Regions from separate parts of the Cellulomonas fimi ATCC 484 genome, predicted to be linked through region 3. Evidence: riboswitches for the same ligand, from Rfam matches in the RefSeq annotation. Region 3 holds a riboswitch; each other region holds the start of a gene.
What was found. Region 3 has a riboswitch for thiamine pyrophosphate ahead of CELF_RS12020 (YkoF family thiamine/hydroxymethylpyrimidine-binding protein). Riboswitches for the same ligand answer to the same signal wherever they lie in the genome.
Positions count from the first base shown of each region.

Region 1: linked by a shared signal. The riboswitch ahead of CELF_RS01655 (thiamine ABC transporter substrate-binding protein) and the one ahead of CELF_RS12020 (YkoF family thiamine/hydroxymethylpyrimidine-binding protein) in region 3 are both predicted to bind thiamine pyrophosphate.
Region 2: linked by a shared signal. The riboswitch ahead of thiM (hydroxyethylthiazole kinase) and the one ahead of CELF_RS12020 (YkoF family thiamine/hydroxymethylpyrimidine-binding protein) in region 3 are both predicted to bind thiamine pyrophosphate.

Region 1 covers NC_015514.1:372,824-378,109, forward strand. The annotation lists gene mnhG (monovalent cation/H(+) antiporter subunit G) at 1-408, shown strand, start outside; gene CELF_RS01645 (phytoene desaturase family protein) at 455-1,957, shown strand; gene CELF_RS01650 (DUF4235 domain-containing protein) at 1,983-2,258, opposite strand; TPP riboswitch at 2,350-2,479, shown strand; gene CELF_RS01655 (thiamine ABC transporter substrate-binding protein) at 2,566-3,651, shown strand; gene CELF_RS01660 (ABC transporter permease) at 3,770-5,286, shown strand, end outside.
Region 2 covers NC_015514.1:1,811,423-1,816,708, reverse strand. The annotation lists gene CELF_RS08340 (TrpB-like pyridoxal phosphate-dependent enzyme) at 1-72, shown strand, start outside; gene CELF_RS08335 (bifunctional hydroxymethylpyrimidine kinase/phosphomethylpyrimidine kinase) at 119-1,642, opposite strand; gene thiE (thiamine phosphate synthase) at 1,639-2,331, opposite strand; gene thiM (hydroxyethylthiazole kinase) at 2,328-3,224, opposite strand; TPP riboswitch at 3,218-3,324, opposite strand; gene CELF_RS08320 (hypothetical protein) at 3,421-3,636, opposite strand; gene CELF_RS08315 (ExeM/NucH family extracellular endonuclease) at 3,819-5,286, opposite strand, start outside.
Region 3 covers NC_015514.1:2,637,598-2,642,883, reverse strand. The annotation lists gene CELF_RS12030 (ABC transporter ATP-binding protein) at 1-940, opposite strand, end outside; gene CELF_RS12025 (ECF transporter S component) at 937-1,671, opposite strand; gene CELF_RS12020 (YkoF family thiamine/hydroxymethylpyrimidine-binding protein) at 1,668-2,336, opposite strand; TPP riboswitch at 2,468-2,590, opposite strand; gene CELF_RS12015 (hypothetical protein) at 2,734-4,275, shown strand; gene CELF_RS12010 (SRPBCC family protein) at 4,297-4,827, opposite strand; gene CELF_RS12005 (metallophosphoesterase family protein) at 4,805-5,286, shown strand, end outside.

The sequences.
Region 1 (5,286 bases), 2.0 Mb from region 3:
GTCGTGTCGATGGTCTGCCTGCTCGGCGGGTCGCTGCTCGCGCTCGCGGCCGGCGTCGGCGCGCTGCGGTTCCCCGACCTGCTGTCGCGCATGCACGCCGCGACGAAGCCGCAGGTCCTCGGGCTCGTGCTGTGCCTCGTCGGGCTCGCGCTGCGGCTGCGGTCGGGCGGCGCGGTGTGGGCGCTCGTGCTCGTCGCCGTCTTCCAGATGCTCACCGCGCCCGTCGCCGCGCACATGGTCGGCCGGGCCGGGTACCGGACCGGCAAGGTCCGCAGCGACCTCCTGGTCGTCGACGAGCTCACGCGCGACCTGGAGCGGGCGGACGCCGACGCCGCCGCGGCCGGTGCGCCCGACCCGTCCGCCGACCGCCGACGCGAGCCGGGACGCGACGACATCGGGCCGCTGTGACCTCCTCGCCCCACCACGCGGGCCCGGGGAGGGGTTGAATCGGGGGATGGTGGCGAAGCGCGACGTCGTGGTGGTCGGGTCCGGGCCGAACGGGCTCGCCGCCGCCGTCACGCTCGCGCGGGCCGGGCTCGGCGTCACCGTCCTGGAGGCGCAGCCCACCGTCGGGGGCGGCGCGCGGACCCTCGACCTGGGCCTCGCGGACGGTGTCGTGCACGACGTCTGCTCCGCCGTGCACCCCATGGCGTGGGCGTCGCCGTTCTTCCGCGGCTTCGACCTGCGCGCGCGGGGTGTCGAGCTGCTCACCCCCGAGGTGTCGTTCGCGCAGCCGCTGCCCGACGGCCGGGCCGGGATCGCGTACCACGACCTCGACCGCACGGTCGTGGGTCTCGAGGACGACGGCCCCGCGTGGCGCGAGGTCGTCGGGCGGCTCGCCGAGCACGCGGACCACGTCGTCCGGCTCGCGATGGGCGACAAGCGCAGCATCCCGCCCGGCCTGCTGCCCGGCGGCGTCCCGACCGCGGCGCGGTTCGGGTGGCAGGTGCTCGAGCAGGGCACGACGTGGGGCCGGCGGTTCCGCGGCGACGTCGCACCCGCGCTGCTCACCGGTGTCGCCGCGCACGCGATCTCGCCGCTGCCGTCCCTCGCGGGCGCGGGCACCGCGCTCCTGCTCGCGGCCCTCGGGCACGCCGGGGCGGGCTGGCCGGTCCCCCGCGGCGGGTCGGGCGCGATCGTCGCCGCGCTCGTCGCCGACCTCGAGGCGCACGGCGGCGAGATCCGGACCGGGCACCGCGTCGCGCACGCCGGGGATCTGCCGCCCGCGCACGCCTACCTGTTCGACACCACGCCGCGCACGGTCGTCGACGTGCTCGGCGACCGGCTGCCCGCCCGGCACCGCGCCGCGCTGCGCCGGTTCCGGTACGGCAACGCCGCCGCCAAGGTCGACTTCGTCCTGTCCGGCCCCGTGCCCTGGGCCGTCCCCGAGGTGGGCCGCGCCGGCACCGTGCACCTCGGCGGCACGCGCGACGAGATGATCGCCGCCGAGGCGGACGTGCACGCCGGCCGGCACGCCGAGCGGCCCATGACCCTGCTGAGCGACCCGACCGTCGTCGACGACTCGCGCCGCGTCGGCGGCCTGCGCCCGCTGTGGACGTACGCCCACGTGCCCGCCGGCTCCGACGTCGACGTGACGGAGGCCGTCACCGCGCACGTCGAGCGGTACGCGCCCGGCTTCCGCGACGTCGTCGTCGCGTCCCGCTGCGTCCCCGCGGCGCACATGAGCACGCACAACGAGAACTACGTCGACGGCGACATCTGCGCCGGTGCGACGACCATGTGGCAGATGTTCGCGCGCCCCACGCCGACGCGGGACCCCTACGCGACCGGGCGCGACGGCGTCTACCTGTGCTCGGCGTCCACCCCGCCCGGGCCGGGCGTGCACGGCCTGTCCGGGTGGTTCGCGGCGCGCCGCGTCCTGCGCGAGGTGTTCTGCACGACGCAGCGCCCGTCGCTCGCCCCCGCCGCCGGCGCCGACCTCTGGCCGGACATCTGACGGCCGCGGGGGCCGACCGGGAGCGTCAGTCGACCAGCTCGCGGCCCGCCGACGTCTGCGACGTGAACTTCGCCGTGCCGCGCGTCGCCAGCACGCGCGCGACCGCGACGAGCGCACCCGTGAGCGCGGCCGCCGCGACGACCTCCGCCAGGCGCGCGTCGCCCTCGTCCTCCGGCTTCGGCGGCTTGTGACCGCTCGCGGCCTTCCACGCCTGGTTGATCGCCTGCTGCGCGACCCACGCCGCGCCCAGGGCGGCGCCGACACCGACGAGCCGGGCGATGGTCGACTGCTTGTCCGCCATGCGGGGAACCTCCGAGGTGGGACGGGACGGGGCCGCGACCACGCTAGCCGCCGCGCGGCGCGACCGCTGGTCGGACGGGCGTAGGATCGCCCGTGAACGACAGGGGAGCGTCACGTCGTCGGCAGCCCCGCCGGCGCCCAGGACGCTGAGAGTGCGGACCACCGCAGACCCTCGAACCTGATCCGGTTCACACCGGCGTAGGGAGTCGGGCTTCTCAGTCTCCGCGGTCGTCGTCGGCGTCCCCGCCCGGGGCTGCGGGCGGCGCGCGCGGCGACCCCCTCCTGCTGACGAAGGAGGAGCACCACCGATGGCGAGCCTGTCCCGCCGTACCGCCCCCGCCCTCGCGCCCCTCGCGGCGCTCACCCTGGCTCTCGCCGGCTGCTCCGCGATCGGTGGCGGCGAGGCTGCGCCGACGTCGTCCGGCGACCCCGCCCGGACGACCGTCACGCTCGTCACGCACGACTCCTTCGGGCTGTCCGACGGGCTGATCGAGACGTTCGAGCAGCAGACCGGCATGACGGTCGAGATCGTCCAGCCCGGTGACGCGGGCGCGCTCGTGAACCAGCTCGTTCTGACCAAGGACGCGCCCCTGGGCGACCTCGTGTTCGGCATCGACAACACGTTCGCGTCGCGCGCGGTCGAGGAGGGCGTCGTCGAGTCGTTCACGCCCGACGTGCCCGCCGCCGAGGACGCCGCGCAGTACGCGGTCGAGGGCTCGGACGCGCTCACCGCGATCGACTTCGGCGACGTGTGCCTCAACGTCGACCACGCGTGGTTCACGGAGCACGGCGTCGCGGAGCCGGCGACGCTCGACGACCTGACGCGCCCCGAGTACAAGGACCTGCTGGTCGTGCCGAGCGCCGTCACGTCCTCGCCCGGCCTCGCGTTCCTGCTGGCGACCGTCGGCGCGAAGGGCGAGGACGGCTGGGAGGCGTACTGGCAGGCGCTCGTCGCCAACGGCGTCAAGGTGTCCGAGGGCTGGTCGGACGCGTACTACACCGACTTCAGCGGCGGCGGCGGCGACGGTCCGCGGCCCGTCGTGCTGTCGTACGCGTCGTCCCCGCCGTTCACCGTGCCCGAGGGCGGCGAGGAGCCCACGACGGGCGCGCTGCTCGACACGTGCTTCCGGCAGGTGGAGTACGCGGGGGTCCTGACCGGCGCGGCCAATCCCGAGGGTGCGCGCCAGCTGCTCACGTTCCTGCTGTCCGACGAGGTGCAGGCCGACATCCCGACGTCGATGTACATGTACCCCGTGAGCAGCGCGGTCGACCTGCCGGAGGAGTGGGCCCGCTGGGCGCCGCTCGCGCAGGAGCCGTTCGAGGTCGCACCCGCCGACGTCGACGCGCACCGCGAGGAGTGGCTCGCGACGTGGTCGGAGATCGTCGCGGGGTGACCCGGTGACCGTCGCCACGCCCGCCCGGCCCGGCGGTCCCCGCACGGGGGCGCCGGGCCCGGGCGTGCCCGGCGGGGGTCCGCTGCCCGACCGTCCCGGACCGGGAGGGCGTACCGGGGTGCGGGCGGCGGCCGCCGGCCGGGGGCTGCTGTGGGGCCTCGCGGTCGCGGTGCCGCTCGCGTTCCTCGGGGTGTTCTTCGCGTGGCCCGTCGTCATCATGGTCGCGCGCGGGTTCGTCGTCGACGGCGCGCTCGACCTGTCCGGGTTCGCCGACGTGTTCTCCCGCCCCCGGACCTGGCGGATCGTCGGCCTGACCCTCGCGCAGGCCGGCACCGCGACGCTCGTGTCCGTCGTGCTCGGCGTGCCCGGGGCGTACGTGCTGCACCGCCGCACGTTCCCCGGCCGGGCCGCGGTGCGCGCGCTCGTGACGGTGCCGTTCGTCCTGCCGACCGTCGTCGTCGGCGTCGCGTTCCGGTCGCTGCTCGTCGACGGCGGGCCGCTCGGGTTCCTGCGCCTCGACGGGACGTTCACCGCGATCGTGGCCGCGCTCGTGTTCTTCAACTACGCCGTCGTCGTGCGGTCCGTCGGCGGGCTGTGGGAGCGCCTCGACCCGCGCGCCGAGCAGGCCGCCCGCGCGCTCGGGGCCACGCCGTGGCGCGCGTTCCGGACCGTCACGCTGCCCGCCCTCACGCCCGCGATCGCGTCGGCCGCGTCGCTCGTGTTCCTCTTCAGCGCGACCGCGTTCGGCACCGTCCTCGTGCTCGGCGGCCTGCGCTTCGGCACCGTCGAGACCGAGATCTGGGTGCAGACCACGCAGTTCCTCGACCTGCGCGCCGCGGCCGTGCTGTCCGTCGTGCAGCTCGTCGTCGTCGCCGCCGCGCTGCTCGTCGCCGGGCGCACCCGGTCCCGCCGCGAGCGCGCCCTCACGCTGTCCGAGCCGGTCGCGACCGTCCGGCCGCTCGCCCTGCGGCGCCCCCACGGCACCCCGCCCGGCGACGGGCACGCCCTCGCGCTCGGGGCGGCCGCCCTCACCGCGGGCGTCGTCGTGCTGCTCGCGCTGCCCCTCGTCAACCTCGTCGCGCGCTCGCTGCGCACGCCCGACGGCTGGGGGCTCGACCACTACGCCGCGCTCGCCGCGCCTGCCGACACCCTCGGCGTCACCCCGCTCGAGGCCGCGGTCACGTCCGTCCGGGTGGCCGTCGACGCCACGCTCATCGCGCTCGTCGTCGGCGGGCTCGTCGCGCTCGTCGTCTCGCGCCGCCCACGTCGCGCCGTCGGCCGCCGGGCCGTCGCCGGGCTCGACGCGCTGTTCATGCTGCCGCTCGGCGTCTCGGCCGTGACCGTCGGGTTCGGGTTCCTGCTGTCGCTGCACCAGCCGTTCGGGCTCGACGTCGACCTGCGCACCTCGCCCGTGCTCGTGCCGGTCGCGCAGGCCGTCGTCGCCGTCCCGCTCGTGGTGCGGACCGTCCTGCCCGTGCTGCGCGCCGTCGACCCGCGCCTGCGCGAGGCCGCCGCGACCCTGGGCGCCGCGCCCGGCCGTGTCCTCGCGACCGTCGACCTGCCGCTGGCCGTGCGGTCCCTCGGCCTCGCCGTCGGGTTCGCGTTCGCCGCGTCGCTCGGCGAGTTCGGCGCCAC
Region 2 (5,286 bases), 830 kb from region 3:
CCGGAGACGATCGTCATCGGCCTGTCGGGCAACGGCATCCTCGACCTGCCCGCGTACCACCAGTACCTCTGACCGCCCGGTGCCGGGGCGCCCCTCACGAGCGCCCCGGCCCCGGCCGTCATCCCACGGCGAGCGCGTCGGCCTCCCGCACGTCGGCCCCCGCCGGTGCACCGCCCGGCCCTCCGGCGGCGACCGCGACCTGCCCGAAGAACGCGACCTCGTGCCGGCACGACGTCACGAACGCGGCCGTCATGCGGGCACGCGTCGCGGGGTCGACGTGCGACGCCGCGTCGTCCGCCAGCCGGCAGGCGTGCGCCGCGTGGTCGGTGAACGGCGCGGAGCCGTACGTGGCCACCCAGTCGCGGTACGGGTGGCCCGGGACGGCGTCCGCGAGCGCGAGCAGCCGCGTGCCGACCTCGGCGTACAGCCAGTAGCAGGGCAGGACCGCCGCCACGACCTCGGCGTAGGAGCCGTGCGCGGATACCGCCGCGAGGTGGTCGACGTAGGCGGTCGTGACCGCCGACGCGGGCGTCGACGGACGCACGGCTGCCCGGGCCAGGTAGGACTCGTGCAGGCCGCGCTCGACCGCGAGGCACGAGTGCGCGCCGCGCGCGAAGAACTCCTGCGCCTCACCGGTCGGCGCGAGCTGCGCCGCACGGGCCAGCACGCGCGAGTACGCCGTGAGGTAGAGCGCGTCCTGGTGGAGCTGCTCGGCGAACGGCGCGAACGGCAGCGTGCCGTCGGCGAGCGCGGCGACCAGCGGCGAGGCGAGCGAGTCCCGGCACGCGTCCGCGAGGGCGGGCGCGACGTCGTCCGTGAACGACGGCAGGCCGAGCGTCGGCAGGTGGTGCAGGTGGTCGACCGGGCCGTGCCCGGACCCGACCTGCAGCGCCGCACCCGCGGCGATCGCGCCGCCGAGCCAGCGCTTCGCGTCCCGGGCCGCGCGCGCCCAGTCGGGACGCCGCGGGCGCAGGGCCGCGAGCGCCGCCGACAGCGAGCAGCCCGTGCCGTGCGTGCTCGTGGTCGCGACCCGCGCACCGGGGAGCTCGACGACGGACGTCGCGTCCACGAGCGCGTCGGGGCTCGCGTCGCCGCCCAGGTGCCCGCCCTTGACCAGGACCGCCACGCCCGTCGTCCGGGCGAGCCGGCCCGCCTGCGCCAACGCCTCCTGCCACGTGGCCGCCCGGGGCTCGTCCGCGAGGACCGCCAGCTCGGGCAGGTTCGGCGTCACCACGTCGGCGAGCGGGAGCAGGTCGCGCACGGCCGCGACGGCGTCGGCGTCGAGCAGGCGGTCGCCGCTGGTCGCGACCATCACGGGGTCGAGCACGACGTGCGGCGGCCGGTGCTCGGCGAGCCACGCCCGCACGGTCCGGGCGACGTCGGCCGTCGCGAGCATGCCGATCTTCATCGCGTCGACCGTCACGTCGTCGGAGACCGCGTCGAGCTGCGCGCGCAGGAAGGCGACGTCGGGCACGACGCTGGACCGCACCCCGTGGGTGTTCTGCGCGACGAGCGCCGTGACGACCGCCATGCCGTACGCGCCGTGCGCCGCGAACGACTTGAGGTCCGCCTGCACGCCGGCGCCCCCGGTCGGGTCGGTGCCGGCGACCGTCAGGACGCGCGGGCGCGACGGCGCGCTCATCGGGACGCCCCCGTCGCGACGGCGCCCACGACCGGCGCGGGCGTCGGTCCCCAGGCGTCGACGAGGTCCTGGGCTGCCCTCGTCGGGTCGGCGGCAGCGCACACCGCGGACACGACCGCGAGCCCGTGCGCGCCCGTCTGCCGCACCGCCCCCGCGTCCGCGACGCCCAGCCCGCCGATCGCGACGACGGGCAGCGTCGTGGCCGCGACCGCGGCGCGCAGCCCGTCGAGGCCCAGCGGTGGCCCGGCGTCGGGCTTGGTGGGTGTCCCGCGCACCGGGCCGCTGCCGACGTAGTCGACGAGCCCCGCGTCCACCCGGGCGAGCTCGGCGGGAGTGGCCGCCGACACACCGACGACCGCGTCGGGGCCGAGGAGGCGCCGCACGTCGGCCACGTCGAGGTCGGACTGGCCCACGTGCACGCCGTCCACCTCGACGCCGCGCGCCCGGACCACGAGCGCGACGTCGACCCGGTCGTCCACGAGCAACGTCGCGCCGCTCCCCCGCACCGCCTGCGCGACCTCGACCGTCAGCGCGACCAGGTCGCGCACGGGCGCGCGCTTGGCGCGCACCTGCAGCACGCGCACGCCCGCGTCGACCGCGGCGCGCGCGACGTCGGCCGGGCGGCGCGCGGCTGCCGCGCACGTGTCCGCGTCGAGCACGAGGTAGGCCCCGCCGGGCAGCGCGCTCACGCCGCGACCTGCACCGTCTGCACGCGCGCGGCCGCCAGCACGCGCCGGGCCAGGTCGTCGGGGGACGTCGTGTGCAGGTGGTCCACGAGCGCGACCGCGAAGGACGCCGGGCCCGCCGCGCCGACCGCGGCACGCTCACCGGCGACGCCGACGAGCGTCGACGCGGCGACCGCCGCCACCAGCGGCTCGGTCACGGCGGCGAACGCCGCCACCAGGCCGCCCAGCGCGCAGCCCGCGCCCGTCACGAGCGTCAGCCAGGGGTGCCCGACCGCGAGCCGGACCTCGTGCCGGCCGTCCGTCACGAGGTCGACGGCGCCCGAGACCGCCACGACGGTGCCGTGCCGCCGCGCGACCTCGACCGCCGCGTCCCGCGCCGCGTCCACCGCGTCGGTCGCGTCGACGCCGCGCCCGGCGGACGCGCGGCCCGCCAGGGCACGGACCTCGCTCGCGTTGCCGCGCACGACCGCCGGCGACGCGGCGACCAGCCGCGCGGCCAGGCGCGTGCGGACCGACAGCACCCCGACGGCGACGGGGTCCAGGACCCAGGGCGTGCGGGCCCCTGCCGCCGCGGCGACGGTCGGCTCGACGCACGCCCGCTGGTCGGGCCCGGGCGTCCCGAGGTTGACGAGCAGCGCGCCGGCGACGCCGACGAGCTCCTCCGCCTCGCCCGGCACCGCAGCCATGGCCGGCGACGCCCCGACCGCGAGCAGGCTGCTCGCGACGAGGTTCGTCGTCACCTCGTTCGTCAGGCACTGGACGAGCGGCGTCGCGGCGCGCAGCTGCGTGAGCGCCTCGGCGGCGGCCTCCGCGAGCGCGAGCACGCCGTCCGTGTCGGGGTCGGGGGGCGGCAGTGCTCGCCCGTGGTCGTGCGGAAGTGCGGGAGCAGACGTCATCGCAGTGACATCCCTTCGCTAGTACGAACTAGATCAGGTTCAGCGGGTGTGATCTCAGCCCCTCGCCCGAAGGCGGTGCGGGGCACCCCGTGTCAGTGCGCACAGGCTACCGAGGACGGCGACGGCCGGTCGGCCCACCGTTCATCAGGTGGACCGACCGGCCGTCGCCGAGGTGCTGCGGCGCTCGCGCGCGGCGTCAGGCGGACGCGCGCCAGGAGGCCGTCGGCTGCGGGCTCGGACGGTGCTCGAAGCAGGCGACGCGCTCGTCCGGGTCGACCCAGCCGGGCACGGCGGGCTGCGGCTCGGGCGGCGTGGCGGCGCCGGGGGTGTGCCGCGGCGCACGCCACGGGACCGGCCCGTAGAGGACGGCTCGCGGGAGGGGACGGCGGTCGGTGCGCGACACATCGGTCATATCACCAAGAGTCGCCGGTCCTCCGAACCGGGCACATGGGACCAAGGGACCATGCCGGCGGGAGTGCGGGCCTCCGCTTCCGCGAGCGGGGTGCGGCGACGCCGGCACGACGACGGCCCGTCCGGGCGCCCTGGGGAGGGCGTCCGGACGGGCCGTGCGGCCTGCGTCGGACCGTCAGAGCGTCAGCGCGTCACGCGGACCGTCACCGGTGTGCTCGTGCTCGACGCGACGTTCGGGTCGGACGGCACGAACGTCGCCGTGTAGGTGTGCGTACCCACGGTGGCGTCGCGCGGCACGGTGCCGATCGCGACCCCCAGGACGACCGTGTGCGTGCTCACCACGGTCGCACCCTCCCGGATCTCGACCGTCCCGGCCGGGATCCGCAGGTTGTCCTGCACGACCCCCGCGACGAGGAACGTCGGGAGGATCGAGCCCTGCCGCTGCGTGCTGCGCGAGGCGAGCAGCCCCGTCCGGGTGCCGACCTGCTCGACCGTCACGGTCACCGGGTCGGACTGCGACCCCGCCACCTCGTCGGTGCCGGCCCAGCGGGCCACGACCTCGTAGGTGCCCGCCGGCGTGCTCGCCGGCAGCGTGAACGTCGCGGTGCCCTTCTTCTTCAGGGTCGCCGTGCCGAGCACGGTGTCGCCGCTGACGAACTCGACCGTGCCGGAGACGTCGGCCTCCGACGTGACCGTCGCCGTGAGCGTGACCTTCGCCTTGCCGTACACCTGCGTGGTCGGCTTGGCGGTCAGGGTCGTGGTCGACGGGACGAGCCCCTGCTCGACCGTGAGCGGCAGCGTCACCGTGGTGCCGCTGGGGCTCGCGACGAGCGTCAGGACGTGCTCACCCGGCGCGGTGCCCGCCGGCACGGTCACGGCCACGTCGGCGGCCCCGCCCGTCACCGTCGCGGTGCCGATCGACACGTCGTCGAGCCGCACGTCGAGGCTGGTGTTGAGGGGCGAGCCGAGGCTCGTCAGGTCCAGCCCCGTGACTGCGAACGCCAGGCCCGCGCCCGCCTCGACCGTCGTGGGGACGTCGGCCAGGCCGACGGCCTGCCGGGCGAAGTCCGGCGACAGGTTCGGGTGCGCCTGCAGGTAGGCGATCCACGCGTCCCGGTCGATGAGTCCCGAGTCGGCCGTGTCCGCGCCGTCCTCGAAGACCCGGAAGTTGTCGCCGCCCTGCGCGAGGAACGAGAACGTCCCGACGCGGTACTCGGCGTCGAGGTCGAGCGGCGCACCGTTCACCGTGACCGACGTGATGTGCGACCCGAGGGCCGCCGCGGGGTCGTAGGTGTACGTGACGTTCGACGACAGCCCGAGCTGCAGGTAGGGCCGGCTCGGGATGGTCCCGTCCCGGTTGGTCTGCCACTGCTGCTCCAGCATCGTCTTCACCTGGGCGCCCGTGAGGGTCGTGGTCCAGAGGTTGTTGACGAACGGCAGGACCGCGTTGGCCTCGGCGTAGGTGATGACGCCGTCGGGCGCGAAGAACAGCTCGTTGCGCAGGCCGCCGGGGTTGACGACGCCGATGTCGGCACCGCCGCGCTCGGGCGACGAGAGCGTGTCGAGCAGCGAGTTGGCCACCAGGCCGCCGAGCGTCGACTCCTTGGACCGGTCGTCGCGACCTGCGGTGGGCAGCGGGCCCGAGCCGACG
Region 3 (5,286 bases):
GGAGCGTGCTCTTGCCCGACCCGTTCGGCCCGACGACCGCCGTCACGTGACCGGCGCGCACGTCGAGGTCGACCCGGCGCAGCACGTCGCGCCCGCTGCGCCGCACGTGCATCCCCCGCGCCCGCAGGACGCGTGCCGCGCCGCCGCACGCGGACGTGCCCGGCAGGACCGCCAGGTCGGTCGTCGCACGGACGCCGGCGCCGCGCAGCTCGGCGTCCACGGGCAGGGCGAGGCCGCGCGCCGCGAGCCGGGGAGCGAGGTCGTGGAGGACCCTCGCGGTGGGACCGTCGGCCGCGACGCCGCCGTCGTCGAGCACGACGGTCCGCGCGGGCAGCCGGGGCAGCTCGTCGAGACGGTGCTCGACGAGGACCGACGCCCGCCCGCTGGACGCCGCCGTGAGCGCCGCCCAGGCGCCGCGGGCCGCCGCCGGGTCGAGGAGCGCGGTCGGCTCGTCGAGCAGCAGCACGTCCGGCTGCGTCACGAGGGTCGCCGCGAGAGCGACCCGCTGCCCCTCGCCGCCGGACAGCTCCGCGGTCCTGCGCCCGGCGAGGTGGGCCGCCCCGACGAGCGTGAGCGCCGCGTCGACGCGCGCCGTGATGCGGTCGGCGGGCACGCCCCGGTTCTCCAGGCCGAACGCGACCTCGTCGTGCACCGTGGGCAGGCACAGCTGGTCCGCGGGGCTCTGCGTGAGGTAGCCGACGCGCGCCGCCGGGGACGTCGCGAGCACGTCCTCGCCTGCGACGTGGGCGCTGCCGTCGACGTCGGCGTCGAGCACGCGCGGGACGACGCCCGCGAGGACGCGCAGGAGCGTGCTCTTGCCGCCGCCCGAGCCGCCGAGCAGCAGGACGTCCTCGCCGGCCGCCACGTCGAGGTCGAGCCCGTCGAGCACCGGTCCGGTCGCGTCCGGGTACCGGACGGTGAGCCCGCGGACCGTGATCACGAGGGACCCGGTCCGGCCGTCTCGTCGGCGCGGGCCGTCGTGCCGTCGGGCAGCGGCACCGGAACCGGCTCCCGCGCTCCGCCGACGACGCCCGGCGCCTCGGCGGTCGCCGCCGGTGCCCCGTCGACGCGGACCGGGGCCGGGGCGGCGGACGCGCGCCGCGCCCGCCCGAGCGCCGTGTTGTCCAGCACGCCCGTGCGCGCCAGCGCGTCGCCCAGCACACGTGCCAGGAGCCCGCACAGCACCAGGCCGCTGAGCACCTGCAGCCCGAGCCGCCACGCGAACCAGTCCTGCCCGAGCCAGCCAAACCGCACGGTGCCGAGCGCGGTGCTCGCCAGCCCGGCGAGCACCCCGGACAGCGCGAACACGCCCCAGCCGTACCGGCGGTAGCGGGTCAGCGCGAACGCCGCCTCCGCACCGACGCCCTGCACCAGCCCGACGACCAGCAGCATCGGGCCGACCGGCGAGGCGAGGAACGCGACCTCGACGAACGCCGCGACGAGCTCGACGACGACCCCGACGCCCGGCTTGCGCACGATGTACGTCGCGAGCGGCGCCGCGACCATCCACCCGCCGATGAGCACGTGCTGCGCGAGGTCCCCGAACGGCCCCATCGCGAGCTGCAGGGCCGCCCACGCCTGCACGAGCGCCCAGTACAGGAACCCGAAGACGACGGCGAGTACCGCGAGCAGCACGAGCTCGCTCGTCGTGAGGCGGGCCCGCGCGCTCACCGGGTCACCTCCGCGGCGGACCACGACGGCGAGTGCAGCGTGATCGTGGCGTGCGCGACGACGTGCCGGACGTGCCGCGCGGCGGCGAGCCAGCCGTCGACGACCGCCCCCAGCACGTCCGCGAGGTCGCCGTCGAGGCGCGTGACGAACGTCGACGGCGTGACGACGGCCCGGGTGCGCGCGACGGCGACCGCCTGCTCGATGGCCCGCATGTGGTCTCCAGGCCGGCCCGCGGTGCCGTCGTCGAGCGGGTACAGCGCCCAGTGCGCGGCCGCGCGCAGGCCGGTCGCCGGGAGGTCGGGCACGACCACGGGGGCCAGGACGACGTCGTCGGCGGTCGCGCACGCGACCTCCCCGGGGCAGCCGCGCGACAGGTGCACCTGTGCGACGACGTGCCGGCCGGGGCGGCCCGCGGCGGCGACGACGTCGTGCACGAAGCGGACCACGTCGGCCTCCGTCCCGCGGACGAGCGTGGAGACGTCGTCGGTGACGACGTCGACCGCCGAGCGGTCCGCGGCGGCGAGCGCGTCGAGCACCGCCGCGCCCGCGTCGTCGGCGGCGGGGTGCAGCGAGAAGCGCGCGCCGATGCCGAGGTCGGCGGCCGTCCGGCGGGCCGCCTCGGCGGCGGCGGGCAGCGGGGGCGGGCCTGCGGCAGTGCTGGTCATCGGAGGGTCCTCACGTCGGTCGTGGGGCCCCCGGCGAGCAGCACGAGGCCGCGCGACGGCGTCCGCCACCCGCCGTCGGGGCACGCCGAGGTGGCGTGCGAGGCCCGACGGACGACCAGCCACCGGCGCCGCCGGCGACGAGTGCCCTGCTCCCTACGCTGGTGCGAACCAGGTCAGGTTCCACGGGTCTGCGGGTGGGACGACGGGTCGTCCGGCCGCACTCTCAGCGCTCCTGCGCTCCCCGGGGGCTTCTGTCGCGGCCGACCGTAGCGGGCGCGGGCGCGGCGCGCGAGGGCCGTCCCGCTCCGTGGTCGTGACCGGACCGGGCGCCGGGCGGTCCTCGCGCGCGGTCCGGTTCGTCCCCCGTAGGGTGTCCGGGTCCTCGCGAAGGAGTGCCGTGCCGATCCGTCGCCCGTCCGTCGTCGTCCCCGTCGTCCTCGTCGCCGCCGCGCTCGCGGTCGCGGCGTGCACCGTCGACGACGACGCCGCACCGTCGCCGTCCGCGTCGAGCGGCAGCCCGAGCCCGTCCCCGACACCCCTCGCGGCGCGCCTGACCGTTCCCGAGGCGCCCGTCACGGTGCTGCCCGCGGCGACCCCCGAGTCGGCGGCCCTCGACGTCGTGCGTGCGCTCGTCGAGCACGCGCCGGTCGTCCTCGTCGCCGACGCGGCCGACGCCGCCGCCCAGGAGGCCGCCGTCGGGCAGAGCGCCCGACTCGGCGCCCCCGTGCTGCTGACGGGCCCGGGTGCACCGCCCGACGCGCTGGCCGCCGAGCTGGACCGGCTCGGGACGCGCTGGGTCGTCGTCGCCGGGGCGGCGAGCCCGCCGGACGTCGACGGTGCGACGGTCGTCGCCCTCGTGGACGCCGCCGACCTCCCACGCACGGCGCCGCCCGAGCCGCTGGACGGGACGGTCCTGCTCACGGGCGTGACCGCCCCGCTCGCCGTCGCGGCGGCGGACGCGGCGCTCGCGGGCGTCGCCGTCGTCGACGTCCCGGGCGGCGACCCGCGCGCGACCTCGGGGGCGGTCCGTGCGCTCGCGGAGCGGCGCCCCGCCCACGTGCTCGCCCTCGGCGAGGCGTTCGGCCCGCCGGAGCGCCTCGCGACGCGGGTCGCGACCGCGGCGACGGGCGTCGAGCTGCCGGGCGGCGGCCAGCTCGTGTTCCCGGCGGTCCCGGGCCTGCCGGGCAAGAGGTACGTCGCGCTGTACGGCACCCCGGGGACGGCCGCGCTCGGGGTGCTGGGCGAGCAGGACGTGCCCGCGACGATCGCGCGTGCGCAGGCCCACGCGGACGGCTACCGGGCGCTCACGGGCGACACCGTCGTGCCCACGGTCGAGATCATCGCGACGATCGCGTCCGCCGGCGCGGGGCCGGACGGCAACTACTCGCAGGAGCGGTCGGTCGAGGAGCTGCGCCCGCTCGTCGAGGCCGCCGGGGCGGCGGGCCAGACGGTCGTGCTCGACCTGCAGCCGGGCCGCACGGACTTCGTCACGCAGGCCCAGCTCTACGCGGACCTGCTCGCGCTGCCGCACGTCGGCCTGGCGCTCGACCCGGAGTGGCGGCTCGCGCCGGACCAGGTGCACCTGCGGCAGATCGGCTCGGTGGGCGTCGACGAGGTCAACGCGGTCGCCGCGTGGCTCGCGGACTTCACGGCGCGGCGCGCGCTGCCGCAGAAGATGCTGGTGCTGCACCAGTTCAGCCTCCGGATGATCCAGGGCCGCGAGCGCCTCGACACCTCGCGCGACGAGCTCGCGGTCCTCATCCACGCGGACGGGCAGGGCACGCAGCCGGCGAAGGCCGGCACGTGGCAGGCGCTGCGTGCGGGCGCGCCCGCGGTGCACTGGGGCTGGAAGAACTTCTACGACGAGGACGTGCCGATGCTCGACCCCGTGCAGACGTACGCCGTGCAGCCGGTGCCGGACCTCGTGACCTACCAGTGACGCCGGGAGGCGTCCGCGAGCTCAGGTGAGGCCGGCACCCGACGCAGCCCGCAGGTGCCGGTCGAGACCGCGCTCGCCCGCGCGCATGACCCGGGCGTGCGACGCGACGAACGCGCGGCCCAGCAGGGGAGCGGTGACGTTCATCCAGCGGGGCGTGGTGCGCACGTCCCAGTGGACGTCGATCCGGGTCCGGTCGGCCGCGGCCGCGGTCAGCCGGACGTCGCCCGTGCCGTCGAGGTCGCCCGTGGCGCGCACGAGCACCCGCCGCTGCGACTCCGCGGCGGTGACGACGAGCGCGACGCGCAGCGGGTAGCCCAGGGGCGTGCGGAACAGCAGCGTCGCGGAGCTGCCGACGAGCCCGTCGGCCGGGGCGACGTCGCGCGTGCGCAGGTGGGGCCACCAGTCGGGCCACGTCAGGGCCGGGTCGGCGAGCACGTCCCAGCAGCGCGCGAGCGGTGCGCCCACGCGCCACACGGACGTCAGCACGTAGCCGCGACGGCGCACGTCGCCGAGTCTAGGCTCGGTGCCGATGACGACCGCGCCCCAGGACACGCCCGCAGCGACCGGTGCGCCCGCGGGCGGCGGGCGGCGCGCGCGGGTCGCCCGTGCGGTGCGCCGGCGTGCGGGTGTGGTGCTCCTGGCGCTGCTCGCGGCCCTCGTGGTCGGCGTGACGACCGCGTCGGTCGAGGCGAGCCTCGGGCCGCACGAGGCCCGGTACGACGTCACGACGGACGACACCGTGACGATCGACCTCGGTCCCGTCGGCACCCTGCAGATCGACTCGCCGCTGCCGCTGACGCTCGGCCTGCGCGTCACGGTGCAGGAGATCCCGGCGGCGGTCACCGAGCTCGACGAGGCGACGACGCTGCAGGCGCTGAGCGGCGACCTGCGCAGCTACCTGGCGTTCTTCTCGGCGCCCCAGGCGGCGGTCGAGGACGTCGCCCGCGCCCTGGTGCTGGACGCGCTCGGGCGCTCGGCCGTGACGTTCGCGCTGCTGGTCGCCGGCTGGTG